Regions from separate parts of the Embleya sp. NPDC056575 genome, predicted to be linked through region 1. Evidence: riboswitches for the same ligand, from Rfam matches in the RefSeq annotation. Region 1 holds a riboswitch; each other region holds the start of a gene.
The links. Region 1 has a riboswitch for cyclic di-AMP ahead of ACFRCG_RS34830 (NlpC/P60 family protein). Riboswitches for the same ligand answer to the same signal wherever they lie in the genome.
Positions count from the first base shown of each region.

Region 2: another riboswitch for cyclic di-AMP. It lies ahead of ACFRCG_RS09545 (NlpC/P60 family protein); the one in region 1 lies ahead of ACFRCG_RS34830 (NlpC/P60 family protein).
Region 3: another riboswitch for cyclic di-AMP. It lies ahead of ACFRCG_RS01335 (transglycosylase family protein); the one in region 1 lies ahead of ACFRCG_RS34830 (NlpC/P60 family protein).

Region 1 covers NZ_JBHTVA010000056.1:65,933-71,469, forward strand. The annotation lists gene ACFRCG_RS34815 (PspC domain-containing protein) at 1-283, opposite strand, end outside; gene ACFRCG_RS34820 (PspC domain-containing protein) at 417-1,676, shown strand; gene ACFRCG_RS34825 (LuxR C-terminal-related transcriptional regulator) at 1,673-2,350, shown strand; gene ACFRCG_RS34830 (NlpC/P60 family protein) at 2,433-3,512, opposite strand; cyclic di-AMP (ydaO/yuaA leader) riboswitch at 3,522-3,660, opposite strand; gene ACFRCG_RS34835 (hypothetical protein) at 4,030-4,386, shown strand; gene ACFRCG_RS34840 (PIG-L deacetylase family protein) at 4,406-5,125, opposite strand; gene pcrA (DNA helicase PcrA) at 5,316-5,537, shown strand, end outside.
Region 2 covers NZ_JBHTVA010000009.1:163,669-169,205, reverse strand. The annotation lists gene ACFRCG_RS09555 (MFS transporter) at 1-94, opposite strand, end outside; gene ACFRCG_RS09550 (winged helix-turn-helix transcriptional regulator) at 311-778, shown strand; cyclic di-AMP (ydaO/yuaA leader) riboswitch at 1,255-1,393, shown strand; gene ACFRCG_RS09545 (NlpC/P60 family protein) at 1,402-2,493, shown strand; tRNA gene ACFRCG_RS09540 (tRNA-Lys) at 2,779-2,851, shown strand; gene ACFRCG_RS09535 (UvrD-helicase domain-containing protein) at 3,288-5,537, opposite strand, start outside.
Region 3 covers NZ_JBHTVA010000001.1:316,173-321,709, forward strand. The annotation lists gene ACFRCG_RS01320 (SDR family NAD(P)-dependent oxidoreductase) at 1-594, shown strand, start outside; gene ACFRCG_RS01325 (FAD-binding oxidoreductase) at 916-2,301, shown strand; gene ACFRCG_RS01330 ((Fe-S)-binding protein) at 2,298-3,476, shown strand; cyclic di-AMP (ydaO/yuaA leader) riboswitch at 4,006-4,243, shown strand; gene ACFRCG_RS01335 (transglycosylase family protein) at 4,312-5,526, shown strand.

The DNA.
Region 1 (5,537 bases):
CTCCACGGGCCGGGATCAACAGCCAGCCCAGGCTGTACACCAGTACGCCCACCCCGCCGAAGAGCGACAGCACCGCGAAGACGATGCGGAAGATCACCGGATCGAGGCCGAAATGCTCGCCGAGCCCGCCGCACACGCCGGACACCATGCGGTCGTCGACGCTGCGCAGGAGCTGGGGTCGAGTGGTCGTCGTCGTGGGCGCCGCGGACGACCCCGGAGGGCCGCCCGGGACGTCGCCGGCCCGGTCGCCGGCCGAGACACCGGGTTTCATGTCGTCGTTCATGGGTCCATCGTGGCGTGCGCGCGGCCCCGTTCCCATCGGGCTCCGCCCTGGCCGAGCCCTGGTCCGACCCTGAGGGGGAATCAGGGTCGGGCCCTGATGCGCCCGGGCTTGCCGGCGTGTGACGATCGGTCGTGTGACCGCCGTACATCCGTCCCCCGCCGCGCCGAACCGGCCCGCGTACCCGACGCCGAAGCTCCGCCGCGCCGCGTCCCACCGGTTCGCCGGCGGCGTCGCGCGCGGCCTGGCCGAGCACCTCGGCGTCGAGGTTGTGGTGCTGCGCGTCGCCTTCGTCGCGCTCGCGTTCTTCGCGGGCCTGGGCGTGGTCCTGTACGCGGCCTTTTGGATCTTCGTACCGCAGAGCGTGACCGAGGCCGCGCCGCCGAGCCGCGAGCGCGGCCGGGAGCGGCATCAGGCGCTCGCGCTGATCATCGTGCTGATCGCGGCGACCATGCTCACCGGGCTCGGGACCGACACCGACACCGGTTCCGGCGACTGGTTGTGGCCACTGCTCGTGGCCGGGCCCGGGGTGATCCTGCTGTGGCGTCAGGCCGACGAGTCGCAGCGGCAGCGCTGGTTCTCGCTGGACGGGCGCAGCCGGGTGGCGGGTTGGCTGCGCGCCCTGATCGGCGCCACGCTGGTGGTCGCGGGCCTGATCTTCTTCTCGCTCGGCCGCGGCGGTATCGGCGACGCGCTGGCCGCGATGCGCGGGGCGGGCCTGCTCCTGGTCGGCCTGCTGGTCATCTTCGGCCCGTATCTGCTGCGCCAGACCCGCGAGCTGGGCGCCGAGCGCCGGGCCCGCATCCGGGCCCAGGAGCGGGCCGAGGTGGCCGCGCACGTGCACGACTCGGTGCTGCACACGCTGACCCTGATCCAGCGCCAGGTGGAGGACCCGCGCGAGGTGGCCCGGCTGGCCCGGGCGCAAGAGCGCGAGTTGCGGGCCTGGTTGTACCGCCCCGACGGCGAGGAGCCGGACCGCACCTTCGCCGCCGCGCTGCGCGGGGTCGCCGCCGAGGTGGAGGACGCGCACGGGGTGTCGATCGAGATCGTGTGCGTGGGCGACTGCCCGGTCGACGACCGGCTCTCCGCGCTGATCGCCGCCGCGCGCGAGGCGATGGTGAACGCGGCGAAGTACGCGGGCGGCGCGGCGATCTCGGTGTTCGGCGAGGCCGACGAGGACACGGTCACGGTGTTCGTCCGCGACCGCGGACCCGGTTTCGACCCGGACTCCGTACCCGCCGACCGGCTGGGTGTGCGAGAGTCCGTGCTCGGGCGCATGCGCCGCAACGGGGGCGCCGCGAACATCCGCAGCGAACCCGGCGAGGGCACCGAGGTCGAGCTGGAGATGCGCCGCGCCGACGCCGGCCGGTCCGCTGTGGGAAGGACGAACACGTGAACACCACCGAGACGAGTAGCGCACCCGTCGAGGGCACGCCCCGCACCCGGGTGGTCCTCGTCGACGACCACCGGATGTTCCGCACCGGCGTGCGCGCCGAGATCGGCGAGGCGGTCGAGGTGGTCGGCGAGGCCGACGACGTGGCGAGCGCGGTGGCCGTGGTCACCGAGACGCGCCCCGAGGTGGTCCTGCTCGACGTGCACCTGCCCGGCGGCGGCGGGGTCGAGGTGTTGCGCCGGTGCGCGTCGCTGATCCCGGCGGTGCGCTTCCTGGCGCTGTCCGTGTCGGACGCCGCCGAGGACGTGATCGGGGTGATCCGGGGCGGCGCCCGGGGCTATGTGACCAAGTCGATCACCGGCGACGAACTGATCCGCGCGATCGGCCGGGTCGGCGAGGGCGACGCGGTGTTCTCGCCGCGCCTGGCGGGCTTCGTACTGGACGCGTTCGCGGCCACCGACGTGCCGCCGATCGACGAGGACCTGGACCGGCTCACCCAGCGCGAGCGCGAGGTGCTGCGGCTGATCGCGCGCGGCTACGCCTACAAGGAGATCGCCCGCCGACTGGTCATCTCGGTCAAGACGGTGGAGACCCATGTCTCCGCCGTGCTGCGCAAGTTGCAGTTGTCCAACCGGCACGAGCTGACCCGCTGGGCGACGGACCGGCGACTGGTCTGAGCCGGGCGACCGGCGACACGCGCGAAGGCGCCCTCCCGCGACGGGAGGGCGCCTTCGTACGTGTGACGGGGTCCGGCCGGGCCTAGCCGGGTCGGATGGCCGCGTAGAACGGCATCGAGTCGACCGGCGCCTCGGTCACGGTCTTGCCGGGACGCGGGGCGTGGATGATCTTGCCGTTGCCGATGTACAGGCCCACGTGCCGGTTGTCCGAGTAGAAGAACACCAGGTCGCCGGGCTGGAGCGAGCCCTTGGAGACGCGGGGACCGTCGTTGACCTGGGTCCAGGTCGTCCGGGTCAGGCGCACGCCCGCGGCCTTCCAGGACGCCTGGGTCAGGCCCGAGCAGTCGTAGGAGCCGGGGCCCTCGGCGCCGGAGACGTACGGCTTGCCGATCTGGGACCGCGCGAACGCGATCGCCGCCGCGGCCCGACCGGAGGCCGGCACGTTGGTCGTCGGCGTGGTGTCCTGCTTGTCCCGCGAACTGCGGTCGTTGGCACGCGTGTCGTTCGCGTGCTCGTCCGAGTCGAGGACTTCCTTCTTCTGCTGCTCGGTGAGCGTGTTCAGCAGCCGCTGCGCCTCGGCGAGCTTGGCCTGGATGTCGGTCTTGTTCTTGTTCAGGTCGGTGCGCAGCTTCTCCAGTTCCGCGAGCTGCGAGGAGGCCTCGGTGCGGTCCTGCTGGAGAACTCGGGCCTGCGCCGCGATCTGCTTCAGCTTGGCGGCCTGCTGGCCGTCGAGCTGGGACATCATCTGCGACTTCTGCAGGTAGCCCTCGGGGTCGCCGCTGAGCGCGAGCGAGAGGGACGGCGGGAGGCCGCCGCTGCGGTACTGGTTGGCCGCCAGGACACCGATCTGGTCGCGCAGGGCGTTCAGCGCGGTCTGTTCCTCGGTGATCCGGGCCTGGGTCTGGTTCGCGGTGTCCTGCTGCTTCTCGATCTGCTCCTCGACGCCGTTGGCGGCGTCGGTGGCCTTGATCACGTCGCTGTGCAGCTGGTTGACGCGGTCCTTGGTCTGCTGGAACGACTGCGCGGGGTCCGCGCTCGCGGTGCCGGCGAAGGTCATCACGCCGGTCATCGTCGCGGCGGCCGTAACGACGGTCGCGGCGGTACGCACGGCGGTGCGCGGCTTGGGCTTGCGGTGTTGCCCGGGTCGACGTTGGGACGCCACTGGTGGCGGGTCTCCTTCCTCGGCCGCCTACCGGGTTAGCTGACGGGTTCGGGCGGAAGAAGGCGCCCTACGGTGCCGGAGCACCGATTCACCCCAAGGGACTGCGAGGGTCCCCGGTTCCGGCTTCGTGTCGCGGCGACCGTGGTTGCCCACCGTCACCGAAACCCGTCACCGAATTCGGCGGAGGCGATCGTGTCGACCGGGTGGCCGACCTCGAGCCGATCGCCTGCCGCAGAACACTAGTCACACGCGTGTCAGGACCATCACCATTGGCCTTCACATTGCCAAAACTTTACCAATGTCGCCGTTTCCATCTCCGCGTATCACGGGAGATGCACCCGGATTCCCTAAAGTCGATCTTGATCCGTTTTGGCGATCTTTAATGGCATTCGACCGATGGTGAGGCGTGGATCGCCGCCGGCTAGGCTGCCGGACGGCGGCCGGGGGTCCGGCGTGGGCGCCGAGAACGCCGCGGCCGGGTACCCGCCGGGCGACGATCGACGAGGGGTTGTACGACGTGGACGTTCTGCGGCAGATCCTGCTGGTGCTGCACATCGTGGGCATCGCGGCCCTGCTCGGCGGCTTCCTCACCCAGATGTCCGCGCTGCGCACCGGCGACGTGCGGATCGTGCCCGCGATGACGCACGGCGCGCTGACCATGCTCGTCACCGGCCTGGCCCTGGTGGGCGTGGTGCGGTCCGGACTGGACCGGGACGTGGACACCGCCAAGATCGGTACCAAGCTCGGCATCCTGTTGGTCATCCTGCTGCTGGTGTGGGGCAACCGCGCCGCGGAGCGGGTGTCCGCGCGCGTCCTCGGCGCGATCGGCCTGCTGACCGTGGCGAACATCGCCATCGCCGTGATGTGGACCTGAGCCGCCGATCCCGCCGCCGCTAGCGGGTGTCCACCACCCGGAACACCTCGGCCATACGTCCGGCGCCCAGGTCGAACCGCGCCGCGTTGCCCTCCAGCATCGACACGACGTGCTCGCGCAGCTCCGGCAGATGGCCCGTCTGGCTCTCGTGCGACAGCAGCGCCGCGATCTTGCGCTCGAACACCTCCGTCACGTCCACCGCGTGGTTCGGTGCCGCGGTCGGCGACAGCCAGGTCTCCGGCACCGTCCACTCCTTCAGCCCCTCCGCCTCCAGCAGCTCGGGGTGGGCGAACGGGTTGCGCGCGTCCGGATAGATCGCCCGCATCGCCGCCTCGCCGGCCTCCAGGTGATCGGGGTGGCTGGGCGCCAGCCGGGCCCAGTCCCGCTCCGGACTCGGGATCACCATGCGCTGCGGGCGCACCTGCCGGATCACCCGGCTGATGTCGCGCCGCAGTTCCATGGAGACCGCCACACGCCCGTCGGGATACCCCAGCCAGTACAGCTGCCGCACCCCCACGTGCGCCGCCGCCGCGCTCTGCTCGGCCCGCCGGATCCCGCCGATCTCCGACCGGGGCACCGCCGGATCGAACCCGCCCGCGTCCCCGTCGGTGACCAGGCAGTAGCTCACCTCGATGCCCGCCTCGGTCCACGTGGCGACCGTCCCCGCCGCCCCGAAGTCGATGTCGTCCGGGTGCGCGGCCAGCACCAGGACCCGCTCCACGTCGCGATCGTCCAGCACGATGTACTCCCTTGATCCGACTCGATCCGACCCGCTCCGACTCCATCCGCCGGCCGGGCGACCCGTGATCGGCCCGATCCCGGTCGACCCGATGTCCGACGGCGCGAAGATGGTTGTCGGCGCAATGATCCCTGCCCGCCGACACCGGCCGGGCACGACCCGCCCGACACCCACCTAGACTCGGGGAACGATGAGCAGCCTCTTCGACGACATCCCCCTGCCCGGTTTCGACACCGCGGCCAAGAAGTCCCCCGCCGGCTCCGCGGACGAGATCCCGCTGCCGCCCGAGCCGGACGAGAACCACGTCTACGGCCTGCCGGAGGACTATCCGGACGACCTGTACGAGGGGCAGTACGCGCCGCCGCCCGAGCCGCGCGACGCCTACTACCGCAACGGCGCCGCGCGCCCCGTG
Region 2 (5,537 bases), on a different contig from region 1:
TGGGCAGCGCGACGTTGAGCATCGCGACGTCGATGCCCTCCAGGAAGATCGCGCCGCAGAGGACGAGCAGCATGCCCCAGGCGCGGGGGCTCATGCGGCCGGCGGGGGCGTCGCCGGGGGCGGATTCGGGGGCGGATTCGGTGGCGCTGCCGGGTGTGGACGTGGATGTGGACATGCGACAGCCCCTCGGGACGCGGGTGGGTGGGATCGCGGTGGGATCGCGGTGCGATCGGGGTACCGGGGGTCGGTTCTTCGGACGAACCCGGTTCCCTCTTGTAACCGACCCCATCCTTCGGCAGCATCGACTTCCATGGAAGAAGGCACTTCGAAGGAACCGACCCCCTGCCCGAGTAACCAGGAGGACTACGACGCCCTCCAGTGGGACGTGCGCGAGGGGTGCGAGGTCCGGCAGATCCTCGACCGAGTCGCCGACAAGTGGTCCCTTCTGGTGATCGCGATCCTGGAGAGCCGTACGTTGCGCTTCACCGAGTTGCGGCGGGAGATCGACGGGATCAGCCAGCGCATGCTCACCGTGACGCTGCGCCAACTCGAACGCGACGGCCTGGTGCGCCGCACGGTGTATCCGGTCGTGCCGCCTCGGGTGGACTACGCGCTCACCCCGATGGGGACCACGCTGCACACCACGATCCGCTCGTTGGTCACCTGGACCGAGGAACATCAGGAACGCATCGCCGAGGCGCGGGCGGAGTACGACGCGCGTGTGGGAGCGGAAGGCGACCTGGCGGTGGCGACGGCGGGGCGGTCGGTGTCGGGGTAGTGGGCGCGGCGCCGAGGCGAGGGGCGATTTTCGAATCCGGGTTCGGGGTCTGTCCACACCTGTTCGATGTCGCTCGAGGTCGCGTATTCGCCTCGGATCGGCCGGGCCTTGCGAATGTGCGGTTCGAAAAGGACCGGCAAGCCCGGCGAAACGGCGGAACCTCGCGCGTGGTAACCCCGCCGTCGGCCCATTTCGCGGGTGCGGCGACGTTTGCGGAGGTCGGACGGCGGCTCCTTGCCACCAATCGTTGCCAAAACGGTCCAAGATCGACTTTCGGGATTCCGAGTGCTTTTCCTGTGATACGACGACGGGTGAAACGGAACTCTTGGTAAAGTTTTGGTAATGCAGAGACTCGGGGTGAGGGTCGTGACACGCCTGTGACTATCGTTCTGCGATAGGCGATCGGCTCCACGTCGGCCACCCGGTCGACACGATCGCCTCCGCCGAATTCGGTGACGGGTTTCGGTGACGGTGGGCAACCGCGGTCGCCGCGACACGAAGCCGGAACCGGGGACCCTTCACAGTCCCTGGGGTGAATCGGTGCTTCGGCACCGTAGGGCGCCTTCTTCCGCCCGAACCCGTCAGCTAACCCGGTAGGCGGCCGAGGAAGGAGACCGCCGCCAGTGGCGTCCCAGCGTCGATCCGGGCAGCACCGCAAGCCCAAGCCGCGCACCGCCGTGCGTACCGCCGCGACCGTGGTCACGGCCGCCGCGACGATGACCGGTGTGATGACCTTCGCCGGCACCGCGAGCGCGGACCCCGCGCAGTCGTTCCAGCAGACCAAGGACCGCGTCAACCAGCTGCACAGCGAGGCGATCAAGGCCACCGAAGCCGCCAACCGCGTCGACGAGCAGATCACCAAGCAGCAGGGCACCGCGAACCAGACCCAGTCACGGATCACCGAGGAACAGGCCGCGCTCAACACGCTGCGCGACCAGATCGGTGTCCTGGCGGCCAACCAGTACCGCAGCGGTGGTCTGCCGCCGTCGCTCTCGCTCGCGCTCAGCGGCGACCCCGAGGGTTACCTGCAGAAGTCGCAGATGTTGTCCCAGCTCGACGGCCAGCAGGCCGCGAAGCTGAAGCAGATCGCGGCGCAGGCCCGAGTTCTCCAGCAGGACCGCACCGAGGCCTCCTCGCAGCTCGCGGAACTGGAGAAGCTGCGCACCGAGCTGAACCGGCACAAGGGCGAGATCCAGAACAAGCTCACCGAGGCACAGCGCCTGCTGAACACGCTCACCGCGCAGCAGCAGAAGGAAGTCCTCGACTCGAACGACCACAAGAACGACGCCGGTTCGCGCACCGAGACCGACCGCAGCTCGCGCGACAAGGCGGACCCGCCGACGACGGGCAAGGACGTCCCCGTGTCCGGCCGGGCCGCGGCCGCGATCGCGTTCGCGCGGGCCCAGATCGGCAAGCCGTACGCGCCGCGAGGTGTGGGCCCCGACTCGTACGACTGCTCGGGCCTGACCCAGGCCTCGTGGCGAGCCGCCAACGTCTCGCTCAGCCGCACCACGTGGACCCAGGTCAACGACGGCCCGCGGATCTCCAAGGACGCGCTCAAGCCGGGCGACCTGGTGTTCTACTTCTCGGACAACTCGCACGTGGGCATGTACATCGGCAACGGCAAGATCATCCACGCCCCCCGCCCCGGCAAGAACGTGACCGAGGCCCCCTTGGACTCGATGCCGTTCTACGCGGCCATCCGACCGGGCTAGACCGACCGCGTCGCACGACGATCGGTCCGGGAGGGGGCGAACACCCCTCCCGGACCGATCGTCGTTGTCGGCGCCGCCGGCGCCTCGGGGCACGCGGTAACCGGGGTAGGCGGTATGTGCGTCCATTTCGTACACTCCGGCCGTTTCGCGGCGCCCCGCGCTCCCGCCCGTGCGAGTCCACATCCCCGCAGGTCACGGCGTGTCCGGGGATACTCGCAGCATGTTCGATCCGATACCGGTACTCTGCCGGTGGGCAAAAAGCGGATCACCGCCGGACGCCCGACGGGGCCGTTAGCTCAATTGGCAGAGCAGCGGACTTTTAATCCGCGGGTTCAGGGTTCGATCCCCTGACGGCCCACCCGTCGATCATCGCTTCCAATGCGGTGACCAGCATGTTCGCACTTGTGCCAAGCCTGGGGCTCCTCGCCGGGCATCGAAGGTGAGCACAAGGTGAGCACGGGCGCACATGGCGGGCGTCAGGTGCGCGCGAAGGCTCTCAAGCTACCGGTCACTCTCCGCTATGGAACCTGCTGTCGAGCGGTGCGTCCGGCGCTCAGGGTCGCTGATCACCTATGGCCACCATCACACCGACCCCTTCACCCGGCGCCGCAGGCCGCGATCTGTCGCCTCGATGAGCCGGCGCCGACGCTGTTTTTCGAGCACCGCGTCAACAAGGCTCGGTGGAAGCCGACCTTCCCGCCGGTTCACGCGCCCGGCAGCCATGAGCACTGTCGACGCCGTTAACACCGCCGAGGAGGATGGGAACGTTCGCAGTGATCACACCTGTTGACACGTCATCGGTGCACAGCGCTGCTCCTCGCTCCCAAGGAGCGAAGGAACCGACTCGGCTCTCCATGCCAGGAGATGGCCAAGGCGTCCCGGGCTCGGGTTGCGGCGACGAACAACAGCGAGCGGGCCCGCTGCAATTCACGCTTGTGCCGGGACGGATCGGTGCGCGCCCAGTGCTCCACCGCCGACCTCGGTACCAGGCCCTCGGAGACGCCCGCGATGATCATGCGTTGGTATTCGAGCCCCTTGAAGCGATACATGGTGCCAACGTGCACCCCTTCTTCGTGGCGGGGGCCGTCCTGCGTGATCTCTGTGGATACGATGCCTCGTTGGGCAAGTCGGTAGGCCATCTGCGTGACCATGTCATTCGTCGGCACGCAGATCGCCACGGACTCGCGGGCGACGTCGTGCCACTCCCCGAGCTGCTCCAGCACGAGATCCATCTCGGCGTCCCAGCTCGCCGCGGAACGTAGGACGGGACGTACTCCGTGCAGCACCGATCGATACCCGGCAAGGTCGTCACCGCCGCCGTCGAGGTCGTCGTAGTCGACGCCTTCCAGGACCCCGACCGCCGACTTGAGAATCTCCCGGGTCGTGCGATAACTGAGGGTCAACTTGGCTGACCGCCCGCGGATGTTGACACCCAGGCTGCCGAGGGTGACCTGGTTGTCGTAGATCCTTTGGTGGGTGTCACCGACCAGAAAAATGTCGTTTCGATCGGTCGGTACCATCGCACGGAGCATCTTCCAGTGGGCCGCGCCGAGGTCCTGTGCCTCATCGACGACGATGTGCCGATAGCGGTAGCGCAGCCAGGCCCCAGACCCGGATTCGACATGAATGTTGCCGGGGCCGCCTCGATCCGCGTCCCGCCGCGTCCGGCTGTCGATCTTGGCCTTCCGGGCGATCTCGAGCTGGGCTGCCCGCTCGGCGACCTGCCGATGCGTCTCCAACCCCTTGACGTCCAGGCGCTGGGTGAAGCGTTCGGCGAGTTGCCAGACTTCCGCCCGCTCTGTGCGTGAAAGGCTGCGCCCCCGACCCGCCCTTCGGACGCGGAAGTAGTCGGCACGTGAGGTGACCGCTTGCCCGAGAATCACCTGATTCCACTCGTCGCTCAGAAATTCCGCGTCCCAACGGTTCTCGCCGGCCTCCACCAGGAGTTGACGCCACTCGTCGAGTGCCTGGCCATCCTCTATACGTCGCTTGGACCGACCAGGATCGGACTCGCTGACGACTCGTCTCGCAAGCTGGTCGACGTGAGTGATCTCGACGCGCGACAGCGTCTCGGGACCGCCCAGGGAGATCAGTCGAGCGCGTAGATCGGCGGCCAGGTTCTTGTTGAACGTCGTCAACAGAACGGGCTTGTTGTGCCCGGGGGGCAACCGGTCGACGAGATGCTTCACCCGGTGCAACGCGACAATGGTCTTTCCTGTACCCGGCCCGCCGCTCACCCGCGCGGGGCCCGAGAAATCGCGATGCACCAACTTCTCCTGGGAAGGATGGAGGAAGACCTTCCAGCGGCCGAAATCCCCTTCGTCCAGGATGCTTTGCAGCGATTCGTCGTCCGTGACGATCACGGCCTGCGAGCGCCCGACGGCCGCCTGCCAGTCCTCGACGTCGAATCTCTCGTCCTGCTCGGCCGCGACGGGCTCGGTGACCTGTTCGCGAACCTGCTCATACGGAACTCCGTCGCGCAGCCTGAGCAGGACCTCGCCGGTGTGCCGGGGGGCGTACTCGGCGAGGCCGAGAAGCTCGTCGTCGGTGGTCAGCTTCGCGACGATGGGGATGAGCGGTTCGGCCACGCCGAGCGCCGCCAACTCCTCGGCGCTGTACCGCGCGAACAGCGGCTCGGGTGTGGCCGGCCGTTCCTCGGTGACCGGTTCGGCCACCGGTGATGGGGCGGGAGTCGCCCGGTACAGAACATCCTTCTCGACATCCTGGAGGTCGACATACTCGATCGCACCGGTCACCTGGTTGATGCCGTAGGCCAGGCGATCCAGGTGCTGATGGACCTTGGCCCGGTCCTTCACCGAGACGAGCAGCCAGTCGTTGCCGGCCAAGCGCAGCAACAACGCCCGATACTGGCGATTGACCCGCGCCGACCACAGCCGGCCGTCGCCCTTGAGGGGCTTGAGATCGAAGCCGGGCGCGTTCGGATTCTTGCGGAATTCGTGCTGGAACTTGTAGACCGCGCCGACGATCGCCCGGTCCAGCTTGACGATTTCCTTGTCGGCCTTGTCCAGCAGACGCAGAGTCGC
Region 3 (5,537 bases), on a different contig from region 1:
TTCGCCGTCGACGTCAGCCACGAGCCGGACGCGACCGCCCTCGTCGAGGCGGCCGTCCGCGAACTGGGCGGCATCGACGTACTCGCGAACAACGCCGGCATCGCCTGGCGCGAACCCTTCCTGGAGATCACCGCCGAGCACTTCGACCGCATGCTCGCGGTCAACCTGCGCGGCATGTTCCTGGTCGGCCAGGCGGTCGGCCGGCACATGGTCGAACGCGGCGGCGGCGGGGTGATCGTCAACATGTCGTCCACGAACGGGATCGCGGGCGAGGAGGACTACGCGCACTACAACGCCTCCAAGGGAGGTGTCCTCCTGCTCGGAAAGACGATGGCGGTGGAACTGGGCCGGTACGGGATCCGGGTGAACACCCTGTGCCCCGGATACATCCGTACACCACTCAACGCCTCGATCGCAGGCGCAATGGCAGACCCCGACTTCGAATCGACGTACATCACCACCCGAATCCCCCTGGCCCGCGCCGGCCGCGCCGAAGACGTAGCCGCCGCCTACGCCTTCCTGGCCTCGGAAGACGCGGCCTTCATCCACGGCACCGAACTGGTCGTAGACGGCGGCCAACTGGCAGTCATGTAGCACCAACCCCCAGCCAGAACCGGGCCACCACCCCAGGCCCGCAACCCACCCCGGTCCGGACCGCAACTCAACTCGACCCGACCCGCAACCACCCGGATCGGAACAGCAACTCTCCCAGGCCAAACCGCAGTTCACCCACACCCCATCCCCAACCCCAATCCGATCCGCAGCCACCCCGGCCAGGTCCACGGCACATCTCAGCCCGTCCGGCGTTCGAGGACAACGCAGGCCGACCCGCCGACCCGCCCTGCCGACACGACCGCCGTCGGCGGCGAGCCCACCCAGCACGACGGCCACCCGCCCGAGGGAGACCCACGGAACATGCCCCTGTCCATGGACCTGATCGACCGCCTGAGCGCGATCGTCGGCGCCGAACACGTCCGCCACACCACCGGCGACCTGGTGCCGTACGCCCGCGACGCCACCCCCCTGTTCGACCGGCTCCCGGACGCCGTGGTCTTCCCGGCCGACACCGCCGAGGTCGCCGCCGTGCTGCGCCTGGCGACCGAGCACCGCGTGCCGGTCGTCCCCCGGGGCGCCGGCTCCAACCTGTGCGCGGCCACCGTGGCCCTGAACGGCGGCATCGTCCTGGTCACCACACGCATGAACCGCATCCGCGAGATCAGCCCCGACGAGCTGCTCGCCGTGGTCGAACCCGGCGTGACCACCGCCGCCCTGGCCGACGCCGCGACAGCACACGGCCTGCTCTTCCCGCCCGACCCGGGCAGCCGCACGGTCTCCACCGTCGGCGGCAACGTGGCCACCTGCGCGGGCGGACTGCGCGGCCTCAAGTACGGCGTCACCCGCAACTACGTACTCGGCCTGGAGGCGGTACTGCCCACCGGCGAGGTGATCCGCACCGGCGGCCGGCTCTGGAAGGACGTGGCGGGCTACGACCTGACCCGCCTGCTCACCGGCTCCGAGGGCACCCTCGCCGTGATCACCGAGATCACCATGGCCCTGCTGCCCTCCCCCGCCGACACGGGCACCGGGATCGCCTACTTCCCCGACCTGGCCCACGCCGGCCGCGCGGTCGCCGACATCCTCTCCGCCGGCATCGTCCCGGCAACCCTGGAATTCCTGGACCGAAGCTGCATCAACGCGGTCGAGGACTTCGCCGACCTCGGCCTGCGCCGGGACGCCGGGGCGCTGCTCCTGTTCGGCGACGACGGTACGTCCGACGCGGTCCGCCACGACCTGAACCGCATGGCCGAGTTGTGCGACGCGGCCGGCGCCACGCAATGGACCCTGGCCGAGGACGTGGCCGGCGCCGAGGCACTGCTGACCGCTCGCCGATGTTCGCTGCCCGCACTGTCCCGACTCGGCGCGCTGACCATCCTCGAAGACGCCACCGTGCCGCGACCCAGGATCGCCGAGATGGTCGACCGGATCGACGCCATCGCGGCCGGGCACACCGTCACCATCGCCACCTTCGGTCACGCCGGCGACGGCAACCTCCACCCCACCTGCGTGGTGGCCGACCCGAACGACACCGAATCGATCGAGCGCGCGCACGCCGCCTTCGACGACATCTTCCGCACCGCGATCGAACTCGGCGGCACCATCACCGGCGAACACGGCGTAGGTGCCGCCAAGTTGCCGCACCTGCGCGCCCAACTCGGCGACGACCAACTGCAATTGCTGAGCCGGATCAAGACCGCCTTCGATCCCGCCCGCATCCTCAATCCCGGAAAGCTCGGCTCATGACCGGTATGTTCGACCCCGAGGAACTCTCCCGCTGCATCTCCTGCGGCTTCTGCCTGCCCGCGTGTCCGACGTACGCCGCCACCGGCGACGAGGCCTCCTCGCCGCGCGGCCGGATCAACCTGATGCGCGCGCTGGAGACCGGTCGCCTGGACGCCGACGACCCGACCCTGCTGGAACAGTCCTCCGCGTGCCTGGGCTGCCGCGCCTGCGAACCGGTCTGCCCGGCGGGCGTCCCGTACGGCTCCTTGTTGGAACAGTGGCGCGAGCACCAGTGGCGGGGCAAACACCGACCGCCACTGGCCCGGCTGTTGACGATGGTGGTGAGCCTGCCGCCGGTGGTCCGCGCGATGGGCTGGGGCCGCTTCGTCCTGCCGGCCGGGCGCAGCGGCCCCGACAAGGCAACCGGTCCGGCCGCACCCCGGCCCCCGAAGCCACCCATACAACCCATCCAACCCATCCAACCCACACAGCCCGCACAACCCACGCCACCCACGCCACCCGCCGGCACCGGTGCCTCCCTCATGCTCGGCTGCTTCGAACGCGCCATGTTCCCCAGGGTCTCCCGCGCGGCCCGCACCCTCCTGCCCGGCCTGAAGGTGCCCGACGACCAGGGCTGCTGCGGAGCGCTGCACGCGCACAACGGCGAATTGACCAAGGGCCGCGCCCTCGCCCGCCGCCTCGGCGAACGCCTCCCCGGCCGGATCGTCACCACCTCCGGCGGATGCGCCGCGCACCTGGCCGACGTCATCGGCCGCGACCGGGTCGCCGAACTGTCCGAGGTGGTCGACGTCTCGGCACTGCCCGAACGCCGGGTGGCCGGCCGCCGGGTCAGGGTCACCCTCCAGGACTCCTGCCACCTGCGCAACGGCCTCGGCGTATGGCGCGAACCGCGCGCAGTCCTTTCCGCGGTGGCCGACTTCGTGGAAACCCCGGGCGCCGGCGACTGCTGCGGCGCGGCCGGCACCTACTCCCTCCTGCGCCCGATCGAATCCCGCCGCATCCTCGACCGCAAGCTGGACGCGATCGAGGCCAGTGGCGCCGACGTCGTGGTCGCGGTCAACCCGGGCTGCCTGCGCCAACTCCGCACCGGCCTGCGGCGCCGCAGGTCGCGCGTACGCGCGGTACACCTCGCCGAATTCCTCACCACACCCGACGGCGGCGCCCGGACACCCTGACCATCACGGGCCCGACACCGGGATCTCGGGTCGAGTTCGGCGTATGCGACTCCACACGGGGGGAGCCGCATACGCCGTACCCGACCCGAGACACCCACGGGTTTCCACCACGCCACCCGGTTCGAAGGGAGCCATCCCGTCGAACACCAACCCCGCGACGCGCGCGCCTTCGCCCTCGCTCCATCCCACGAATGGGCAGGTGGGCCCCAGTTTCGACCCGTTTTCCACCATCCCGAGACCGGCGTTTCCGGCAAATCCCGTGGCGCACGTCACATCCCGCGCACCGATTGTCAGGAACTCGCACGCACCGTGAACCGAGTTTCCGCGATTCTCACTCCCCGCGATTTCGATCTCACTCTCCGCTGAAGGTCCCGGGCACAATGCGTGGATGCTTCGGGACTTTCGGTCCCGGAATTCCACCCTTCCGACCCGAATCTTCGGTTTCGGCGAAACATGATGTTTGGATCCGAGTCGGGTGTATGCGTAGTTTGGTGCTTCGCCGCACCGGTCCGGTGTTCGGCGGAATGTGTCTCCCGGTTCGCCGAATCCTGCCGCCGGAGAGGCCACGGTACGAAACCCGAAAGGCAGGAGCGGGGGAACCAAGTGGAATGCCGTCCCGGGCGTCCGCATGTCGTGGACGTCCGATAACGACGGCTTGGGGTGAAGCCGTGCCCGCCTCCTCGATACCCGAGGAGTCGACGCCGGCCGGGCGAGACTCTCCAGCCCGAATCCGACAGCTCACTTCGTAGGCGTGGGAGAAGGAAAAATCTTCGTGCAGTCGTTCATCACCCCTGCCCGCAAGCCCAAGAACGCGCGCCTCGCGCTCACCCTCGGCATGGCCGGCGCCATCGTCGCCGCCCCGCTGATCACCGGCTTCGCCACCTCCGCCACCGCCGCCCCGGTCTCCGTCTGGGACAAGGTCGCCATGGGCGAGAGCTCGGGCAACTGGCACATCAACACCGGCAACGGTTTCTACGGTGGCCTGCAGTTCACGCAGAGCACCTGGAACGAGTTCGGCGGTCAGCAGTACGCCCCGCGTGCGGACCTGGCCACCAAGGACCAGCAGATCGCCATCGCGGAGAAGGTCCTCGCCGTACAGGGCCCCGGCGCGTGGCCGAACACCTCGGGCCCCGCGGGCCTGACCCGTGGCGGCGCCGCTCCGGCCATCTCCCCCAGCGCCAAGTCGGGCTCGACCAAGGCCACCGTCAAGGTCGCCCCGAAGGTCGCCGAGAAGCCGGTCGAGGCCGCGCCGGCCCCGAAGGCCCCGAAGATCGAGGTCGTCCCGGCCGCCGAGACCAAGGCCACGACCACCACCTACTCCGTGGTCAAGGGCGACACCCTGTCCAAGATCGCCGCGGCCAAGGACGTCGACGGCGGCTGGCGCAAGCTGTACGCCGACAACAAGTCCGTCATCGGCGGCAACCCGAACCTGATCCTGGTCGGCCAGAAGCTCTCGCTCTCCGGCAAGGCCGCGGTCGCCACGAAGACCGAGGTCGCGCCGAAGGCCGAGGCCAAGGTCGAGACCAAGACCGAGGCCAAGCCCTCCGTGTCGGTCAAGGTCGCGCCGAAGCCCGTGACCAAGGAGAAGGCCCCCGTCGTGGCCAAGACCTCCTCGGCCAAGGCCGGCAGCACCGCCGTCAACTCCTCGGGCTACGTCGCTCCGGTGAACGGCGCGCTGGGCACCGCGTTCGGCACCGGTGGCTCCATGTGGTCCAGCGGCAGCCACACCGGCCAGGACTTCGTGGTCGGCACCGGCACCTCGGTCAAGGCCATCACCTCGGGCACCGTGGTCAGCGCCGGCAACGGTGGCGCCTACGGCAACGAGGTCGTCATCAAGCACGCGGACGGCAAGTACTCGCAGTACGCCCACCTGTCCAGCATCGGCGTCCGCGCCGGCCAGACGGTGAGCACCGGCCAGCAGATCGGCCTCTCGGGCGCGACCGGCAACGTGACCGGCCCGCACCTGCACTTCGAGATCCGCACCACCCCGAACTACGGCAGCGGCATCAACCCCGTCACCTACCTGCGCGCGCACGGCGTCAACATCTGATCCGAGCACAA